Regions from separate parts of the Bradyrhizobium sp. ORS 86 genome, predicted to be linked through region 2. Evidence: predicted binding sites of a transcription regulator. Region 2 holds the regulator's gene; each other region holds the start of a gene.
What was found. Region 2 encodes LexA, which represses DNA repair genes until DNA is damaged. Its sites were predicted from a motif close to TGTTCNNNNTGTGTTCNG; they were not measured.
Positions count from the first base shown of each region.

Region 1: a site for LexA is predicted at 2,215-2,232, ahead of P6U25_RS03175 (DNA recombination protein RmuC). Genes of this name have one in related genera too.
Region 3: a site for LexA is predicted at 1,838-1,855, ahead of P6U25_RS30320 (ribonuclease T2 family protein). Genes of this name have one in related genera too.
Region 4: a site for LexA is predicted at 1,722-1,739, ahead of ruvC (crossover junction endodeoxyribonuclease RuvC). Genes of this name have one in related genera too.

Region 1 covers NZ_CP120699.1:699,713-703,920, reverse strand. Annotated here, with positions in the region: gene truA (tRNA pseudouridine(38-40) synthase TruA) at 1-153, opposite strand, end outside; gene fmt (methionyl-tRNA formyltransferase) at 264-1,199, opposite strand; gene def (peptide deformylase) at 1,566-2,093, opposite strand; gene P6U25_RS03175 (DNA recombination protein RmuC) at 2,264-3,472, shown strand; gene P6U25_RS03170 (GIY-YIG nuclease family protein) at 3,551-3,850, shown strand; gene P6U25_RS03165 (AmpG family muropeptide MFS transporter) at 3,972-4,208, shown strand, end outside.
Region 2 covers NZ_CP120699.1:3,761,733-3,765,940, forward strand. Annotated here, with positions in the region: gene P6U25_RS17320 (ComEC/Rec2 family competence protein) at 1-1,128, shown strand, start outside; gene P6U25_RS17325 (hypothetical protein) at 1,125-1,355, opposite strand; gene P6U25_RS17330 (hypothetical protein) at 1,503-1,931, opposite strand; gene lexA (transcriptional repressor LexA) at 2,233-2,937, opposite strand; gene glp (gephyrin-like molybdotransferase Glp) at 3,160-4,208, opposite strand, start outside.
Region 3 covers NZ_CP120699.1:6,582,869-6,587,076, reverse strand. Annotated here, with positions in the region: gene P6U25_RS30325 (23S rRNA (adenine(2030)-N(6))-methyltransferase RlmJ) at 136-996, opposite strand; gene P6U25_RS30320 (ribonuclease T2 family protein) at 1,108-1,797, opposite strand; gene P6U25_RS30315 (hypothetical protein) at 1,920-2,384, opposite strand; gene P6U25_RS30310 (hypothetical protein) at 2,550-2,849, shown strand; gene P6U25_RS30305 (DUF3617 domain-containing protein) at 2,894-3,424, shown strand; gene P6U25_RS30300 (ATP-binding protein) at 3,593-4,208, opposite strand, start outside.
Region 4 covers NZ_CP120699.1:6,829,019-6,833,226, forward strand. Annotated here, with positions in the region: gene ruvB (Holliday junction branch migration DNA helicase RuvB) at 1-168, opposite strand, end outside; gene ruvA (Holliday junction branch migration protein RuvA) at 365-982, opposite strand; gene ruvC (crossover junction endodeoxyribonuclease RuvC) at 1,164-1,691, opposite strand; gene P6U25_RS31515 (YebC/PmpR family DNA-binding transcriptional regulator) at 1,888-2,634, opposite strand; gene P6U25_RS31520 (methyl-accepting chemotaxis protein) at 2,833-4,208, shown strand, end outside.

The sequences.
Region 1 (4,208 bases), 3.1 Mb from region 2:
GGTGCGGCCGGCACCGTGGACGCGGACGTCCTCGCCGCAGATCGCCTTGACCGCCGTCTCCAGCGCACCCTGCACCGTCGGCGCGGTCTCCTGGATCTGCCAGCCGGAAAACGGCGTGCCGTCATATTCGATGGTGAGCTTGTAGCGGGGCATTGTTCAATCTGGTTGGCCGTCATTGCCGGGCTTGACCCGGCAATCCATCGCCTTCGGCGATAAGCTTCTTTTCGAGATGGATGCGCGGGTCAAGCCCGCGCATGGCAATCTCAAATGACCTTCGCACCGGATTTCAGCGGGGTGCCGCGCAGGAAGTCCGCCGCTTTCATCCGGGCCTTGCCTTCACGCTGCAGCTCGAGCAGCCGGATCGCGCCATCGCCGCAGGCGATCGCGAGATTGTCGTCGAGCACGTCGCCGGGGACGCCCGAGCCGCTGGCCAGTTCGCAGCGCAGAATCTTCAGGCGCACCGGCGTGCCGCCATCATCCAGTTCCGTCCACGCACCCGGGAACGGCGAGAGTCCATGAATGTGCCGCAGCACCGCGTGCGCCGGCTTGCTCCAGTCGATCTTGGCCTCGGCCTTCTCGATCTTGGCGGCATAGGTGACGCCGTCCTCGCTCTGCTTCGTGAGCTGCAGACCGCCGCGCTCCAGCCCGCCCATCGCACGCACCATCAGATCGGCGCCGAGCGGCGCCAGCGCATCGTGGAGGTCGGATGCCGTCATGCCGTCCGAGATGGCGAGCCGCTCGGCCATCGCGACGTCGCCGGTGTCGAGCCCGACATCCATCTTCATCACCATCACGCCGCTCTCGGCATCGCCGGCCATGATGGCGCGATTGATCGGAGCGGCGCCGCGCCAGCGCGGCAGCAGCGAGGCATGCAGGTTGAAGCAGCCGAGTTTCGGCGCATCGAGAATGGCCTGCGGCAGGATCATGCCATAGGCCACCACGACCGCCGCATCCGCATCATGCGCGCGGAATTCCGCGAGCGCCTCCGGCGTCTTCAGCGTCTTTGGCGTCAACACGGGAATGCCGAGCCGCCGCGCCTCGCGCTCGACCGGCGTCGGCTGCAATTGCAGGCCGCGACGTCCGCCCGGCTTCGGCGCGCGGGTGTAGACCGCCGCGACCTCATGGCCGTGCGCCACCAGCTCCAGCAGCGTCGGCACCGCGAAATCGGGCGTGCCCATGAAGATCAGGCGGAGAGGCATCACCAGCACTCGCTGCGTTCCCTCGCCCCTTGCGGGGTAGGGCAATCGCATTTGGGAAAAAAACGCCCTGTGGCCCATCCTTCGAGACGCCCGCCTTTGGCGGGCTCCTCAGGATGAAGTCTCGTTTTGCGGCACAATAGTAGACCCTCATGGTGAGGAGCGCCGCTTGCGGCGCGTCTCGAACCACGAGGCCGAGTAGGTGCGCAGCCATCCAAGGCGGCATATGCGATAGCCCTGCCTTGCGGGGGAGGGTTAGGGAGGGGGGTAGCCGCAACGGCGGTGCTTGCGGCTACCCCCCTCTCCAGCTCTCCCCCACAAGGGGGGAGAGGGCATATCGCGCAAGCGGAAACGCCCTTCACGCCAGATCTACTCCGCCACGCGCTTGGCGGCCTTGGTGAACTTCTTCAGGACGCGGTCGCGCTTGAGCTTTGACAGATAATCGACGAACAGCACGCCGTTGAGATGGTCGATCTCGTGCTGGATACAGGTGGCGTAGAGGCCTTCCGCGTCCTCCTCGTGCAGCTTGCCGTCGAGATCCAGGAAGCGGACGCGGACGCGCGCGGGACGCTCGACCTCCTCGTAATATTCGGGGATCGACAGGCAGCCCTCCTCGTAGACCGAGAGCTCCTCCGAGCGCGCGATGATCTCCGGATTGATGAAGACGCGCGGCTTCGGCGTCGTCTCGCCGTTCTCGTCGCGCTTGGCGAGGTCCATGGTGATCAGCCGCAGCGGCTGCGCGACCTGGATCGCCGCAAGCCCGATGCCGGGCGCGTCATACATGGTCTCGAACATGTCGTCGGCCAGCTTGCGAATCTCCGGCGTCACCTTCTCGACAGGTTTCGACACCAGCCGCAACTGCTTGTCCGGCAGGATGATGATTTCTCTGATAGCCATGCGCGCGATTTAAGCCGCTGCCCTGCGGGGGTCAATGCGCTCCGGAACCGGTTAAGACGGCCTTAACTACGTTTCTTCAGCTCGGGTTAACCAAGAAAATCAGCGAAGGATTAACCATAAGCGTTCCCTCTTCGTTCGCGCTCGCCGGCGAATCGGCTACAACGGCCGATATGAACGAGATCCTCCTGACCGTCGGCGACCTGCCCGTCCGCGTCTCCGACGCGCTGCTCGGTCTTGGCGTGCTGGCGCTGGCCCTGCTGCTGACCATCGCCCTGGTGATCGCGCGGGCGAGCCGGCGCGGCGCGGAACTCGCGATGGCCCAGACCATCCGCGCCGACGAGTTGGAGGAGCGGCTCGCCGACATGCTGCGCGCCCAGAGCGAGGCTTCGGGCCGGGTCGACGCCATGGCCCAGGCGCTCGCCGGCAGGCAGGCCGAGATGGCGCGGGCGGTCAACGAGCGGCTGGATTCGGTCACCCACCGGGTCGGCCAGTCGATGGAACAATCGACGCGCAACACGATGGATTCACTGCGCGTGCTGCACGAGCGGCTCGGCATCATCGACCATGCCCACAAGAACCTCAACGAGCTCACCACCCAGGTGACGACACTGCGCGACGTGCTCGCCAACAAGCAGTCGCGCGGCGCGTTCGGCCAGGCGCGGATGGAAGCGATCGTCCAGGACGGCCTGCCGAAGGGCTCCTACGAGTTCCAGCACACGCTGACATCAGGCAAGCGGCCGGATTGCGTGGTGTACCTGCCCGACCAGCGGCCGCTCTGCATCGACGCGAAGTTTCCGCTTGAAGCGATGACCGCGCTGCACGACGCGCGCAGCGACGAGGAACGCAAATTCGCCAGCCAGCGGCTGCGCAGCGACGTGCTCAAGCATGTCAGCGATATCGCGGAAAAATACCTGATCCCCGGCGAGACCCAGGACACCGCGCTGATGTTCGTGCCGTCGGAGTCGGTCTATGCCGAGATCCATGACGGCTTCGACGACGTGATCCAGAAGGCCTATCGCGCCCGTGTCGTGCTGGTGTCGCCCTCGCTGTTGATGCTGGCGATCCAGGTGATGCAGCAGATCCTGAAGGACGCGCGGATCCGCGACGCCGCCGACCAGATCCGCAACGAGGTGATGCATCTCGGCGACGATCTGGCCCGCCTGCGCGAGCGTGTGGTGAAGCTGCAAAACCACTTCGGCCAAGTGAACGAGGACGTCAGGCAGATCCTGATCTCCGCCGACAAGATCGAGAAGCGCGCCGGCCGCATCGAGGAACTGGACTTCAGCAAGTCCGAGGCCCCGATCGAAGTCCCCCGCTTCGTCAAAGGCGCGCCGCCCGAGCTGTTCCCCGCCCCGCGTAAGCTGCAGGCGGGGGAGTAGTATGAGGCGCTGATTCCGCCACATAATCGCTGTCATCGCCCGGCTTGACCGGGCGATCCAGTATCCCAGAGGCTGCAGTTGGGATCACGCACCTACTACGTCTACATCCTTGCGAGCCGCATCGGCGGCACGCTCTACATCGGTGTGACAAATGACCTCATACGCCGCGTGGACGAGCACAAACTGAAGCTCGTCGAGGGTTTCACTGAGAAATATGATGTGGTGAAGCTTGTTTACTTCGAGCAGTTCGATGATCCAGAGAACGCGATTCGGCGCGAGAAACGATTGAAGAAGTGGAATCGAGCCTGGAAAATTCGCTTGATTGAAGAACACAATCCGAACTGGGAAGACTTGTATCCAGGCATTGCCGGTGTCTAACTGTGGTCATGCCCCGCGAAGGCGGGGCATCCAGTACGCCGGGACGTGGGTGGCTGGACGGAATCGTCACGGAGTACTGGATCGTCCGCCTTCGCGGACGATGACCTTGTTCACGGAATAGATGACCGCACCCAAAGCGACCGCCACCTCGCCAGAAAAGGCTGCCTCCACCGCCGTCTCCTGGCGCGACAGCCTCGCCGTGTATTTGCAGCCGCGCGTGCTGATCGTGATGCTGCTCGGCTTCTCCTCGGGCCTGCCATTGGCGCTGTCGGGCTCGACCTTGCAGGTGTGGATGAAGGAGGCCGGGGTCGATCTCGGCACCATCGGGCTGCTCGCGCTGATCGGCACGCCCTACACG
Region 2 (4,208 bases):
GCGGTGGCTGCGCTGATCGTGCTCGTGATCGCGCCGGAAGCGCTGGTGCATCCGAGCTTCCAGATGTCGTTTGCGGCGACCCTCGGGCTGGTGGCGCTGGTGCAGATCGGGATGCCGAGCCTGCTCGCCTCGCCCGATCATTCGGTGACGGCGCGGGTGGCGCTGTGGGGCGGGCGCGAGATCGCCATGCTGGTGCTGGCTTCGCTGGTCGCCGGGCTCGCGACCACGCCCTACGCCGCGTTTCATTTCCACCGCGTCACGCCCTACGGACTGCTCGCCAACCTCGCGGCGATGCCGGTGGTGTCGGCGGTGGTGATGCCGGCAGGTCTGCTCGGGCTCGCAGCCATGCCGTTCGGGTTCGACGGCGTGTTCTGGGCGATCATGGGCGTCGGCATCGATTGGATGATCTTGGTGACGCAATGGGTCGCCGCCCTGCCGGGCGCGGTCGGGCGGATGGCCGCGTTCGGCACCGGGCCGCTAATCGTGGCGAGCGCCGGCCTCGTCTTGCTCGGCCTCTTGCGCACGCCGCTGCGCTGGTCGGGCGCGGCCCTGCTTGCGGTGGCGCTGATCTGGGCGCTGCGGGTGCCGCAGCCGGACGTCCTGGTCTCCGCCGATGGCCGCAATGTCGCGGTTCGCGGCGGCGACGGGCGGCTGCATCTGATGCGGAGCGGCAAGGATGCCTTTTTGGTGAAGGAATGGCTGGCGGCGGATGCCGATGCGCGGACAGCCGCCGATCCCTCGCTCGAAGACGGGGTCTCCTGTGACGAGAGCGGCTGTGTGGCCCAGGGGACTGGAGGCATGCTGGTTTCGTTGGCGACGCGGCCTGAGGCGCTGGTCGACGATTGCGAGCGGGCGGCGCTGATCGTGACGGTACGTCCGGTGCCGCAGGGCTGCGCGGCCTCCGTGATCGATGCCGAGCGGCTGCGGCGCCACGGCGCCCTGATGCTGCGCCGCATCGGCGGCGGCTTTGCCGTCGATGTGGTCAGGCCCGGCGGGATCGACCGGCCGTGGTCGCCGGCGGTTCCCGGCGATACCGAGAGCGAGGCCACGCTGCGCATACCCGGCCGTGCGCCGCGTCCGGCGGTGGACGCGACCCCGGCAGAGGCTGACCTGCAAGGCGACGATTAGGGCTGATCGGGCAGAGGAGCGGTGTTCGGCAGGTCAAAGGCGCCAAGATGGTACTCGTCCGAGTCAGGGTTGGCGTCAGCCTTCCTGACCAGGGTGAACGTCGCTTCGGGAAATTGCTGCCAGATCTTCAGGTCGTCGGCCGTCACCGTCAGCCAGCCGAACCGGAACATGTACCGGCCCGGCTCCGTGACGCGTCCAGCCCTTTGCCATGTGACCTTGTCGACCACCGAGCACGTCCTTGTCCGTGACCGATGATGCGCCAAGGCGCCGTCTAACGCAAACTCCCGATGCGCCCCGGAACCCTAAGTCCGGGGCCGCTCGAAATCGCTTAAGTCACCCGCCGCCGGACAATTCATCCAGCGGCCATGATGCGCTCAACCCAAAAACAGCGACGCGAACGCAGAGGGCCGCCGCTCGACCGCCTTCGGCTTCTCGACGACGGGCGGGTGGAGAGCAGGTAGCTGCAGCACGGTGACGCGTTGTCCTTCGACGAGCTGGGTCACCAGCACGTGGCTGCCGTCGGGGAATTCGACCGCATCATGATGGCGATCGGGCACGTCGGGCTCGACTTCGTTGAACACGCCGACACGGAAGCCGATCGTCTTGGTCCAGATCCAGCGGCTGTCGTAGCGGACGTTCTCGACGAACGCGAGCTCGGTGCCGGGCAGCATGCAGACCGCGACAGTCGGATCGCTCTCCGAAGCAAAGCCGCGGGTTGACGTGCCGCGGAATGTCGTGGTGATCAGCGTCTCTCCGACAATGGCGGGGCGCGATGCCACGGCGTGCAGACTATAGTCACACATCGGATGGCTCCTCATTTCGAGATAGCGACCCATGCCTCTCCTGAGGCGTGGGCCTCTACCAGAGTGGACAACAGCAAACGAGGTTCTTCCCGTTTCTGGGCGATTGTACGACTGGCAGCGCGAGCCTCCGATCACAAACACGCTACACCGTCCGGATGGTATCAGGACGCGCCGGAGGGCACTCACGCCGCGCAGTCCATGAAGCAACGGCGTTGCGCGCTGCTCGTTCCCTCGCAACGGATGTGCGACTGCACATAGACACGACGCGCTGCACGCGGTCGCCCCTGGACCTGGGGTGCGGTCAGTATTTGCGATAGAGCCCGATCAGCTTGCCCTGGATTCGCACGCGGTTTGGCGGCAGGATGCGCACTTCATAGGCGGTGTTGGCCGGCTCCAGCGCGATCGATGCGCCGCGGCGACGGAAGCGCTTTAGCGTCGCTTCCTCGTCGTCGATCAGCGCCACCACAATATCGCCGGTATTGGCGGTGTCGTTGCGCTGGATCAGCGCCATATCGCCGTCGAGGATGCCGGCGTCGACCATGGAATCGCCACGCACCTCCAGCGCATAATGTTCGCCGGCGCCGAGCATGTCCGGCGGCACGCTGATGGTGTGGCTGCGCGTCTGCAGCGCCTCGATCGGCGTGCCGGCCGCGATCCGGCCCATGACGGGGACGGCGACCGGACGGTTGCCATCATCCTCGGCGACCGGCGGCGTGCTACTGCGCTTGCCGAGCGTGCCCTCGATGACGCTCGGGGTGAAGCCGCGGCGGCCGTTGCCGCCGCCGGCCGACAGCTCCGGAAGCTTGATCACCTCGATGGCGCGGGCGCGGTTCGGCAGGCGGCGGATGAAGCCGCGCTCTTCCAGCGCTGTAATGAGGCGGTGGATACCGGACTTCGAGCGCAGGTCGAGCGCATCCTTCATCTCGTCGAAGGAGGGCGGGACGCCGGCCTCTTTCAGACGTTCATTGATGAAACGCAGAAGTTCGTACTGTTTGCGCGTGAGCATCTCGAGTATTCCCCCGGTTGATAGCGTCGTTCGATTCCGAGACCTTCAGGGAGCCTGATCGGGAGCGCGAAACTTGCGGCACTCCTCAGCGCGCTCCCATTCGTGGACACCAGTACTCGAAACAAATCATGAACGGACACTATATGTTCGATATGTGTTCCGCAACCACTTAATTTCCGGTGAATGCGGCCGACTGCGCACGATCGGCGCGGCCGCAACGCCTCATTCAGGGAGTGTCAGAATCTCACACGCCTCGCCTTTGACAGCCGCGGGCGCGAACGGCGGACGGATCACAAGTGCCCGTGCCGCAGCGAGATTTCCCAGCAGCGAGCTGTCCTGCTGGCTGACGGGTGTTGCGATCAGCGTGCCGTCGTCGCGCTCTTCGAGGCGCGCACGGAGATAGTCCTCGCGCTGATCGTTGGCGGCGAGGTCACGGCCGAGCAGGGCGCTCTTGCGGACATGATGAATCACTTTTCGGCCGCTCAGGGCCCGAATCAACGGCACCAGGAACAGGAAGGCGCAGACATACGACGACACCGGGTTTCCGGGCAGGCCGATCACCCGCATCGTTCCCAACCGGCCGTGCATCATCGGCTTACCCGGCCGCATCGCGATCCGCCAGAACGCCATCTGGACTCCCTCGGCGTCCAGTGACTGCTTGACGAGATCGTGGTCGCCGACCGAGGCGCCGCCTGTGGTGATCAAGATGTCGGCGTCCGCCTCCCGTGCCCGGCGGATGCCGGCGGTGGTGGCAGCGACGGTGTCGGCGGCGATCCCGAGATCGACGGTCTCCGCGCCCTCGGCGCGGGCAAGCGCCCGCAGCGCGTAGCCGTTGGAATAGACGATCTGGCCGGGGCCGGGGCGGCAGCCCGGCATCACCAGCTCGTCGCCGGTTGCCAGCACCGCGACCTTCGGGCGGCGGCGCACGGCGAGTTCCGGATAGTTCATGGCCGCGGCGAGCGACAGCGCGCGGTCGGAGAGGCGACTGCCGGCCGCAAGCAGTACATCGCCCTCGCGGAAGTCGACGCCCGCGAGGCGGATGTGCCGTCCCTTCGCGGCGGCCTCGGTGATCGTGATGTGACCGCCGTCGGTCCTGGTATCTTCCTGGATGATGACGGCGTCGGCGCCGTCGGGGATCACGCCGCCGGTGAAGATTCGTACCGCTTCACCCACGCCAACCGTGCGCTCGAACGGACGCCCGGCTGCGACTTCGCCGATCACCTTCAGCCTCGCCGACAGGTCGGACGCATCGGCCGCGCGCACCGCATAGC
Region 3 (4,208 bases), 2.8 Mb from region 2:
TGGATTTTTATTTCGGCCTTGTCACTCCGCCGCAACCATTCGCGGAAGCGGAACGTAAAGCCAGTCGTAACAGGATGAGCATAATACGGTTCCGCGCAGATTGACTACGCTCAAATCACACTTTTCGGTGGGCCATTAAGGTTTAGGCATTTCGAGTTTGAAGCGGGCTGCACCGCCCTGACCTAGCGGCTTCTCGAGTTCGGGCAGGATGATCTTCAGCTCGCTCGCCAGCGTCCATGGTGGATTCACCATCAAAAGCCCGCTGGAAACGAGGCCACCGCCGGTCTCCTGCGGCGCCACGCTGAATTCCAAACGCAAGCACTTGCCGGCCGGTTTGCTGGTTGCGGCTGCCGCGGCCACGCTGCGCGCGAGGTCGTCGGTGGCCCTCCGGGATTTTACGGGGTACCACAAAAGATACGCGCCGGTCGGCCACTTTGCGAACGCGTCCGAAAAGCCCTTGGCCAGCCGCTCGAACTCGTCCTTCGCCTCGAATGGCGGATCGATCACCACGAGGCCGCGCCGCTCGTTCGGTGGCACGAAGGCAGGAAGCGCCGTCCAGCCGTCGAGATCGACGACGCGGGCTTGCGTGTCGCGCCGCAACGCGTCGATCAGTTGCTTGCGCGCGGTTGGTTCGATCTCGCAAGCGGTGAGGCGATCCTGTGGTCGCAGCAGGGCCCGTGCGATCAAGGGCGAGCCGGGATAGGCCTTCAGCTCTGCCTTCGGATTGAACGCCCTGACGATGTCGAGATACGTCGCGACCAGCGGCTGCGCCTTATCGGAGAAGCGCGCCTGCATCAGCCGCGCGATGCCGGTGAGCCATTCGCCGCCACGTTGCGCCTCACTCGACGTCAGATCGTACAGCCCGGCGCCGGCATGGGTGTCGATGACGCGGAACGCGGCCTGCTTCTCCTGCAAATAGGTGAGCATGCGCACCAGCACGATGTGCTTGATGACATCGGCGAAGTTGCCGGCATGAAACGCGTGACGGTAGTTCATGCGATAGCCGTTACCACGTCATGGCACGCGCGGCGACCTGTCCGTCTTCGCTCGTCGGCGCAGGCGGGCGTGGACGTCGCTGAGGCTCGCCACAGAGCTGGACGGGGAGTCCTAGCCGCCGCGCATCGGCGGCATCAGCACCTGGTCGCGGCGGCAGGCGCGGCGATCGATCTCTTCACAGGAACGGAACTGCAGATCCTTGCTGAGGCAGATCCGCACCTCGCTGAGCCTCCTGCTGTCGCACGTGACCGCGATCGCCGAGCTGCTGAGCCCCGGATTGACCTTGATGAATGCAGCTTCCAGGTCGTCGGGCGAGATCGTCTTCGGCTCCGACAATTGCAGAAATTCCTCGGGGATCTTCACGGCGGCGCGCGCCTTGCGGACGGTCTCGAAATAGGCACGCTCGCCAAGGCCCGAGCAGGTGCCGTGCTTGTCCCACTCATTGTAGATCAGCCCGGGAGCGGGCATCAGGTCGAGCATCGAGCTCATGATGCCCCGGGCGAGCCGCGGCGAGGGCCGCTGGCAGTACTCCGGAAAACCGCGCTCATATTGCGGCCAGAGGCCGTGCACCACGAACGAGTACGGCCGCCCCCCGCATTGAGCTTGCGTGCCGCGGCCGTTGTTGCCGCGTTCGCTCGCCGCCTCGCAGTAGGAGGGCGACCATGACAGCGACAGTACGTAGAAATCGAACTCGCCCGGTGCATTCTGCCGCCGGTCCTGAGCTGACACAGCGACCGTGGTGCACAGCACCAGCGCCGCAAGTGAAACCAGAAATCGGGAAATTGTGACCAACCGATACATTAAGCGCTCCCTCACTGACGGCTGGAACCTATCAGTCGGCTGGAACATTTCAAGAACAAAAGCGCTCATCAGCCCGCGAGCGGATGGCGCGCGGACGCTCTGTCGTCAATCTGGCGGGAAAATCAGGGCCGCGCGGCGCGGCAGGAGGGGTTGTAGGCCCAGTTGCGGTCGAGCCCTGTGACGCACCATTCGACGCCCTGGCTGAAGCTGGCGAAGCCGCCATCCTCGATGATCGAAAAGTGCACCTTGCGCATCTTGCCGTCGTTCAGCATCACGTTTCCGGAGCAATAACGGCGGGGAATATTGTCGGACTGCCACGGACGGAAGGCGGTCTCGTGGATGCGGTCGTAACCGGTGATCACAAGCGGTGAATTCCAGAAGGTGGCTTCCTTCTCGTGGAATTGCTCGCTGATGACGGGCAGGGCCCTCTCGCAAGGTGCAACGTTGCCGTCATAGCGCGGCCCTGACAGCCAGAAATTCAGCTCGAAGGGGTTGGCGGCCTGCGCCGTCCCCCCGGAAGCCAACAGGCCGAACACGAGCGCGGCACCAACGCCGAGCTTCTTGGCTGACATGAACAGGTCGCGCATGGGAATCCACCGATATTCCGATGCGGCGGACGGTGCCGTGAAGCCCCGGCAAGGTCAAGTGCAGCGCGGCAACACCTGCGGAGAAGTCCACTTTCGGCGAACCGGTCATTCTTTTCACGACCGCCGGCGCGCTCTATGTTGGCTTCAAGCGAAATGGAGTCTGCGATGCGAACGAAATTGGCCGCGTGCCTGGTTGCCGTCTGCGGGATGCTGGCCGTCGCGCCGGCGCGGGCCGATTGGTTGCAGCCGGTACCGCCGTTCAAGGGCAATGACACCGGCGGTATCATTGCCTATTCACTGGCGATGCAGGCCGATGCGCGGCAGCTCGCCGTCGAGCACTGCGCTTCGTACGGCAAGGTGGTGAAATTCCTCTCCGTGCAATCCTACCCGGGTGGCTATATCTCGTTTGCCTGCCGCTGGGTGCCCTACGGCTCTTCGGAGCGGCCGTTGCACACGCGCTACTGAGCGCCGCGCGAACCCTGCGATCGGTTAGTCCGGAGGCAATCGCCATGACGCGACGTCTTGCTTTGCTTGGTTCGGCTGTTTGCCTGGTGGTGTCGGCCGGGGCTGCCAGCGCGGTCGATCTGCCGACCCGCAAGGCGGGCTTGTGGGAGATGAAGATGGTCAAGACCGGCTCATCGATGCCGGAAATGACCATGCAGCACTGCACCGACGAGTCCACGGACAAGGAGATGAGCACGACGGCCGCGCCGATGGCCAAGCAGGTCTGCTCCAAGCAGGACATCCAGAAGACCGCCACCGGCTATGTCAGCGATAGCGTCTGTGGCGTCGCCGGGGTGACCGTGACCTCGCATGCCGAGATCGTCGGCGACTTCAACTCGGCCTATACGGTCAAGAGCACCTCGCACGCGGAGGGCGGCCCGTCCGGCGCCCGCGACAGCGTGACGACGATCGAGGCGAAATGGCTCGGCGCGTGCAAGAGCGACCAGAAGCCCGGTGACATCGTCATGCCCGGCGGCATGAAGATGAACGTCAAAGACATGGAAAAGCTCAAGGGCCTGCTGCCGAAGCAGAAGTAGGGCGCTGCATTCAGTTCTTGCAGAGCGCCTGATCATATCTCCTCTCCGTCATGCTGAGGAGCGCGCAAGGCGCGCGTCTCGAAGCACGACGGCCCGGACGGTGGCCGTGCATCCTTCGAGGCTCGCAAGCGCTCGCACCTCAGGATGACGGATCGGCCCAGATATTCGCTACACCGGCACGCGAACCGCCGCCCGCAAGCCACCCATCGGGCTTTCGCCGAGCATGATATCGCCGCCATGCGAGCGGGCGATGTCGCGCGCGATCGCAAGTCCCAGTCCGGTGCCGCCTTCGTCCTGGTTGCGGGCATCGTCGAGCCGCAGGAACGGCTTGAACACCTCTTCGCGCATGTTCGACGGAATGCCGGGGCCATCGTCGTCGACGGTCACGGTGAGATAGCGATGATCGCGATGGCCGGTGATCGAGATCGTGTCGGCATGGCGCGCCGCATTGGAGACAAGGTTGCCGAGGCAGCGCTTGAACGAGGCCGGCTTCACCGTTACGACCGGCAGCCCATGGAATGCCACCGTCGCGACGTGACCATGGCGTTCGGCGTCGCTGCGCAGCTCCTCCAGCGCCATCGCCATGTCGGTCGGCTGCGCCACCTCGCCGGAATCGCCGCGCGCGAAGGCGAGATAGTCCTCCAGCATCATCGACATCTCGTCGACGTCCTTGCGCATCGCCTCGATCTCGGGACCTTCGCCAAGCAGGGCGAGCTCCAGCTTGAAGCGCGTCAGAATGGTGCGCAGGTCATGCGAGACGCCGGCCAGCATTGCGGTGCGCTGC
Region 4 (4,208 bases), 3.1 Mb from region 2:
GTGATCCAGCGCTTCGCCGCGCTTCTTCGCCGCCTCGATGAAGATCGAGAGATTCTTGCGCGCCTGCGCCTGGCCGACGAACTCGGTCAGCGACTGCGGACGCAGCGCGGTGTCGCCAACATCATCGGAGCGGCGCTCGGGCGTGACGATGCGGGAGGGCGTGTTCATGACGCAAAACCAGCACGAGAGCGTTGTTCTCCCTCTCCCCGCCCTTGCGGGGAGAGGGTTGGGGTGAGGGGCTGCATCCGCGAGCGAGACATGCGTTCAGACCTGTACCCCCTCACCCGGATTGCATCTGCGATGCAATCCGACCTCTCCCCGCAAGCGGGGAGAGGTAAAGAAAGGACCGGCTTCGATACGCAGCTCACTTCGACAATTCCTTCAGGCCCAGCCGGATCAGGTGCGCGGTCTCGGCACTCTCACCGGCGCTGCGCGAGGCGGCGGCGATGGCGGCGGCGGCCTGCGGCTGGCCGTAGCCGAGATTGACCAGCGCGGAGATCGCATCTGTCACCGGGCGCGGCGCCCGGTTGTTGTCGATCGCGCCCGAGAGCTGCACCACGGCCGGATCGACATCGGCAAAGCCCGGCGCCTTGTCCTTCAATTCGCTGACAATGCGCTCGGCGACCTTCGGCCCCACCCCCGGCGTGCGCGCGACAGCCGCCTTGTCGCGCAGGGCAATCGCATTCGCGAGATCGGTCGGCGGCAGCGTGCCGAGCACAGCGAGCGCGACCTTGGCGCCGACGCCCTGCACCGTCTGCAGCAAACGAAACCACTCGCGCTCATGATCCGAGCGGAAGCCGAACAGTTTGATCTGGTCCTCGCGGACATAGGTCTCGATCGACAGCACGGCCGCCCCCCCCGGCGACGGCAGCGCCTGCAACGTGCGGCCGGCGCAGTGCACCTGGTAACCGACGCCGCCGACGTCGAGGATCACATAGTCCTCGCCGTAGGAATCGATCAGCCCCTTGAGCTTGCCGATCATCGTGCCACCTCGGACTTGGCGCTCGCGTCGCGTTCGTTCGCTTTGGCGTTGGCTTTGGTGAGGCAAGCACCGACGGAAGGGTTCCCTCCCCCCTTATCCCTCTCCCCAACCCTCCCCCGCAAGGGGGGAGGGAGCCTGACGAATGTGCCCTCCTCACCTCGCGAAAGCTTGCAAGCGCTCCTCATAGGCTTGCCACCTTCAGCCGCAGCGCGGCGCTCTGGCGGTGATGCGCGTGGGTGATCGCGATCGCCAGCGCATCGGCCGCATCGGCGGATGGCGGCTCGGCCTTCGGCAGCAGGATCTTCAGCATCACCTGGATCTGGTTCTTCTCGGCATGTCCGGCGCCGACCACAGTCTTCTTGACCTGGTTCGGCGCGTATTCGGCAATCGCAATGCCGAACATTGCGGGCGCCAGCATGGCGACGCCGCGGGCTTGGCCGAGCTTCAGCGTGGCGGCACCATCCTTGTTGACAAAGGTCTGTTCCACCGCCGCCTCCGCCGGCTTGTAATCGCCGAGCACGGCGGCCAGCCCCTCATGGATCGCGAGCAGGCGGCTCGCGAGCGGCAGATTGTCCGGCGGCTCGACCGAGCCACAGGCGACGTAGACCAGCCGATTGCCCTCGCTCTCGATCACGCCCCAGCCGGTACGGCGGAGGCCAGGATCGATACCGATGATGCGGACGGGGGAGCGAATCGGCTGCGATGTCATGGGGGAGTGATACCGCCTGCGCACCGGGAACGAAACACAAACGGAGCGTCATCCCCTGCCCCGCTTGTCCTGCCCCGCTCGTCATCCCCGCGAATGCGGGGATCCAGTACGCCGCGGCAGTTCGGATTAAGCGCAGGTCTCTGGGTCGCCCGCCAACGCGGGCGACGACAGTGGCGTGTTAGGCGGGACGAGGCTTTTATTCGCCCATCTTCGCGATCAACGCGTCGGACACTTCGAAGTTAGCGAACACGTTCTGCACGTCGTCGTGCTCGTTGAGCACGTCCATCAGCTTCAACAACTTTTCGCCGGTCTCATCGTCGACCGAGACGGTGTTCTGCGGCTTCCAGGTCAGCGCCGCCTTGCGCGGCTCGCCGAACTTCGCCTCCAGCGCCTTGGCGACCTCGCGGAAGGTGTCCTGCGCGGCATAGACCTCGTGGCCGCTTTCGCTGGAGACCACGTCGTCGGCGCCGGCCTCGATCGCCGCGTCCAGCATGGCGTCGTCGGAGGCGACGCTCTTGTCGTATTCGATGATGCCGGTGCGGTCGAACATGAAGGCGACCGAACCGGTTTCGCCGAGATTGCCGCCGGATTTGGTGAAAAAGGAGCGGATGTCGGAGGCGGCGCGGTTGCGGTTGTCGGTCAGCGCCTCCACGATCACGGCGACGCCGCCGGGACCGTAGCCCTCGTAGCGGATCTCTTCGTAGTTCTCGCCATCGCTGCCGGCCGCCTTCTTGATGGCGCGTTCGATGTTGTCCTTGGGCATGTTCTCGGCGCGCGCCGCGACCACGGCGGCGCGCAGACGCGGATTCATCGCCGGATCCGGCGTACCCAGCTTGGCCGCCACCGTGATTTCGCGCGCCAGCTTGCCGAAAAGCTTCGACCGCTGGGCATCCTGCCGGCCCTTGCGGTGCATGATGTTCTTGAATTGGGAATGGCCGGCCATGCGAGGTCTCTTCGAAGCGTCAGGTCAAAGGGGGATGGAAAACGCGGCCTTATAGGCCCCCACCGGCCAAAATCAAAGATCGGCGGGACATTCCGTTGCAGATACTACCGCATGCCGGAATATCAGGCACCTGTTAACCATGACTTCATGCCCGGATGAGAGGATCGGCCGTCCTAATCCCCACGCCCAAGGGTCCCCATGGCGTTCGGTTTGTTTCGAAGACGAGGGCCGGAGCCGGTTGCGCCCGCCGTGAAATCAGAGGTTCCGGCCGCGAACATCGCGCCCGAAGCCATCACCTCGACCGAAAGCGATTCGGCGAGGGAGATCCTGGAACTATTGGAACTCGAGCTCGGCGGCATGATCCGTCAGCTCGAGCGCGCCGCGGGCTCGGTGGCCGCCGGTGCCGACGCCACTGCCGCGACGCTCGCGACCATCCGGGCGCGCACGGACGCGCTGACCGGCCGCACCAGCGCGGCGCAGAGCACCGCGACGACATTTTCGGAGGCCGCCGACAGGTTCACCCACTCTGCCGAGGGCATCGGCCAGCAGGTGCGCAACGCCAGCAGGTTGGCTGACGACGCTGCAGCCGCCGCGCGCGAGGCCACCGCCAATGTCGATCGCCTGCGCGAATCCTCGGCCGCGATCGGCAACGTCGTCAATCTGATCGCGCAGATCGCGCGCCAGACCACGCTGCTTGCGCTCAACTCGACGATCGAGGCGGCGCGGGCCGGCGCCGCAGGCAAGGGCTTTGCCGTGGTCGCAACCGAGGTCAAGGCGCTCGCGGTGCAGACCCAGAGCGCGACCGAGGAGATCACCAAGAAGATCGAGGCATTGCAGAAGGACGCGACCGGCTCGGCGGACGCGGTGCACCGCATCTCGCAGGCGATCGAGGCGATCCGCCCGGTCTTCGAGCATGTCAACGGCGCGGTGGTCGAGCAGAACCAGATCACCGGCGAGATCGGCCAGAACGCCGCATCCGCATCTCACTTCATCGTCTCGGTCGGCACCAGCGCCGGCGAGATCGACAGCGCAACGCAGGAAGCAGCAAGGCACGGCGACAACGTCGCCAGGGCCGGCAAGGCCGTGACCGCCTTCGCCCAGAAGCTGAAGGCGCGCTGCGCGGTGCTGCTGCGCCAGAACGAGCGCGGCGATCCGCGCAAGAACGAGCGCCTCCCCTGCAGCCTCAAGATCGAGATCACGACCGCGCGCGGCAGCGTCACCGCGCCGGTCTACGAGCTCGCGATGGACGGCATCCTGATCGGTGGGCCAGACGCCGACAAGCTCCCGGCGCATGAGAGCCTGAGCGCGACGTTGCAGGATATCGGCGCCTGCCGCATCAGGATCGGCGAGCGCTCCAAGGCCGGCGCACAGGCGCGGTTCGAGGCGCCGACCGCCGCGCTGCGCGAGACGATCGAAGACCGGATGTGGGCGATCCACGAGGAGAATACCGAGTTCGTCACCCGCGCGATGGAGGCAGGCAGCGCGCTGACCAAGATCTTCGACAACGCGATCGCCAGCGGCGCTGTGGCGATCGACGACCTGTTCGACACCGACTATGTCGAAATACCGGGCAC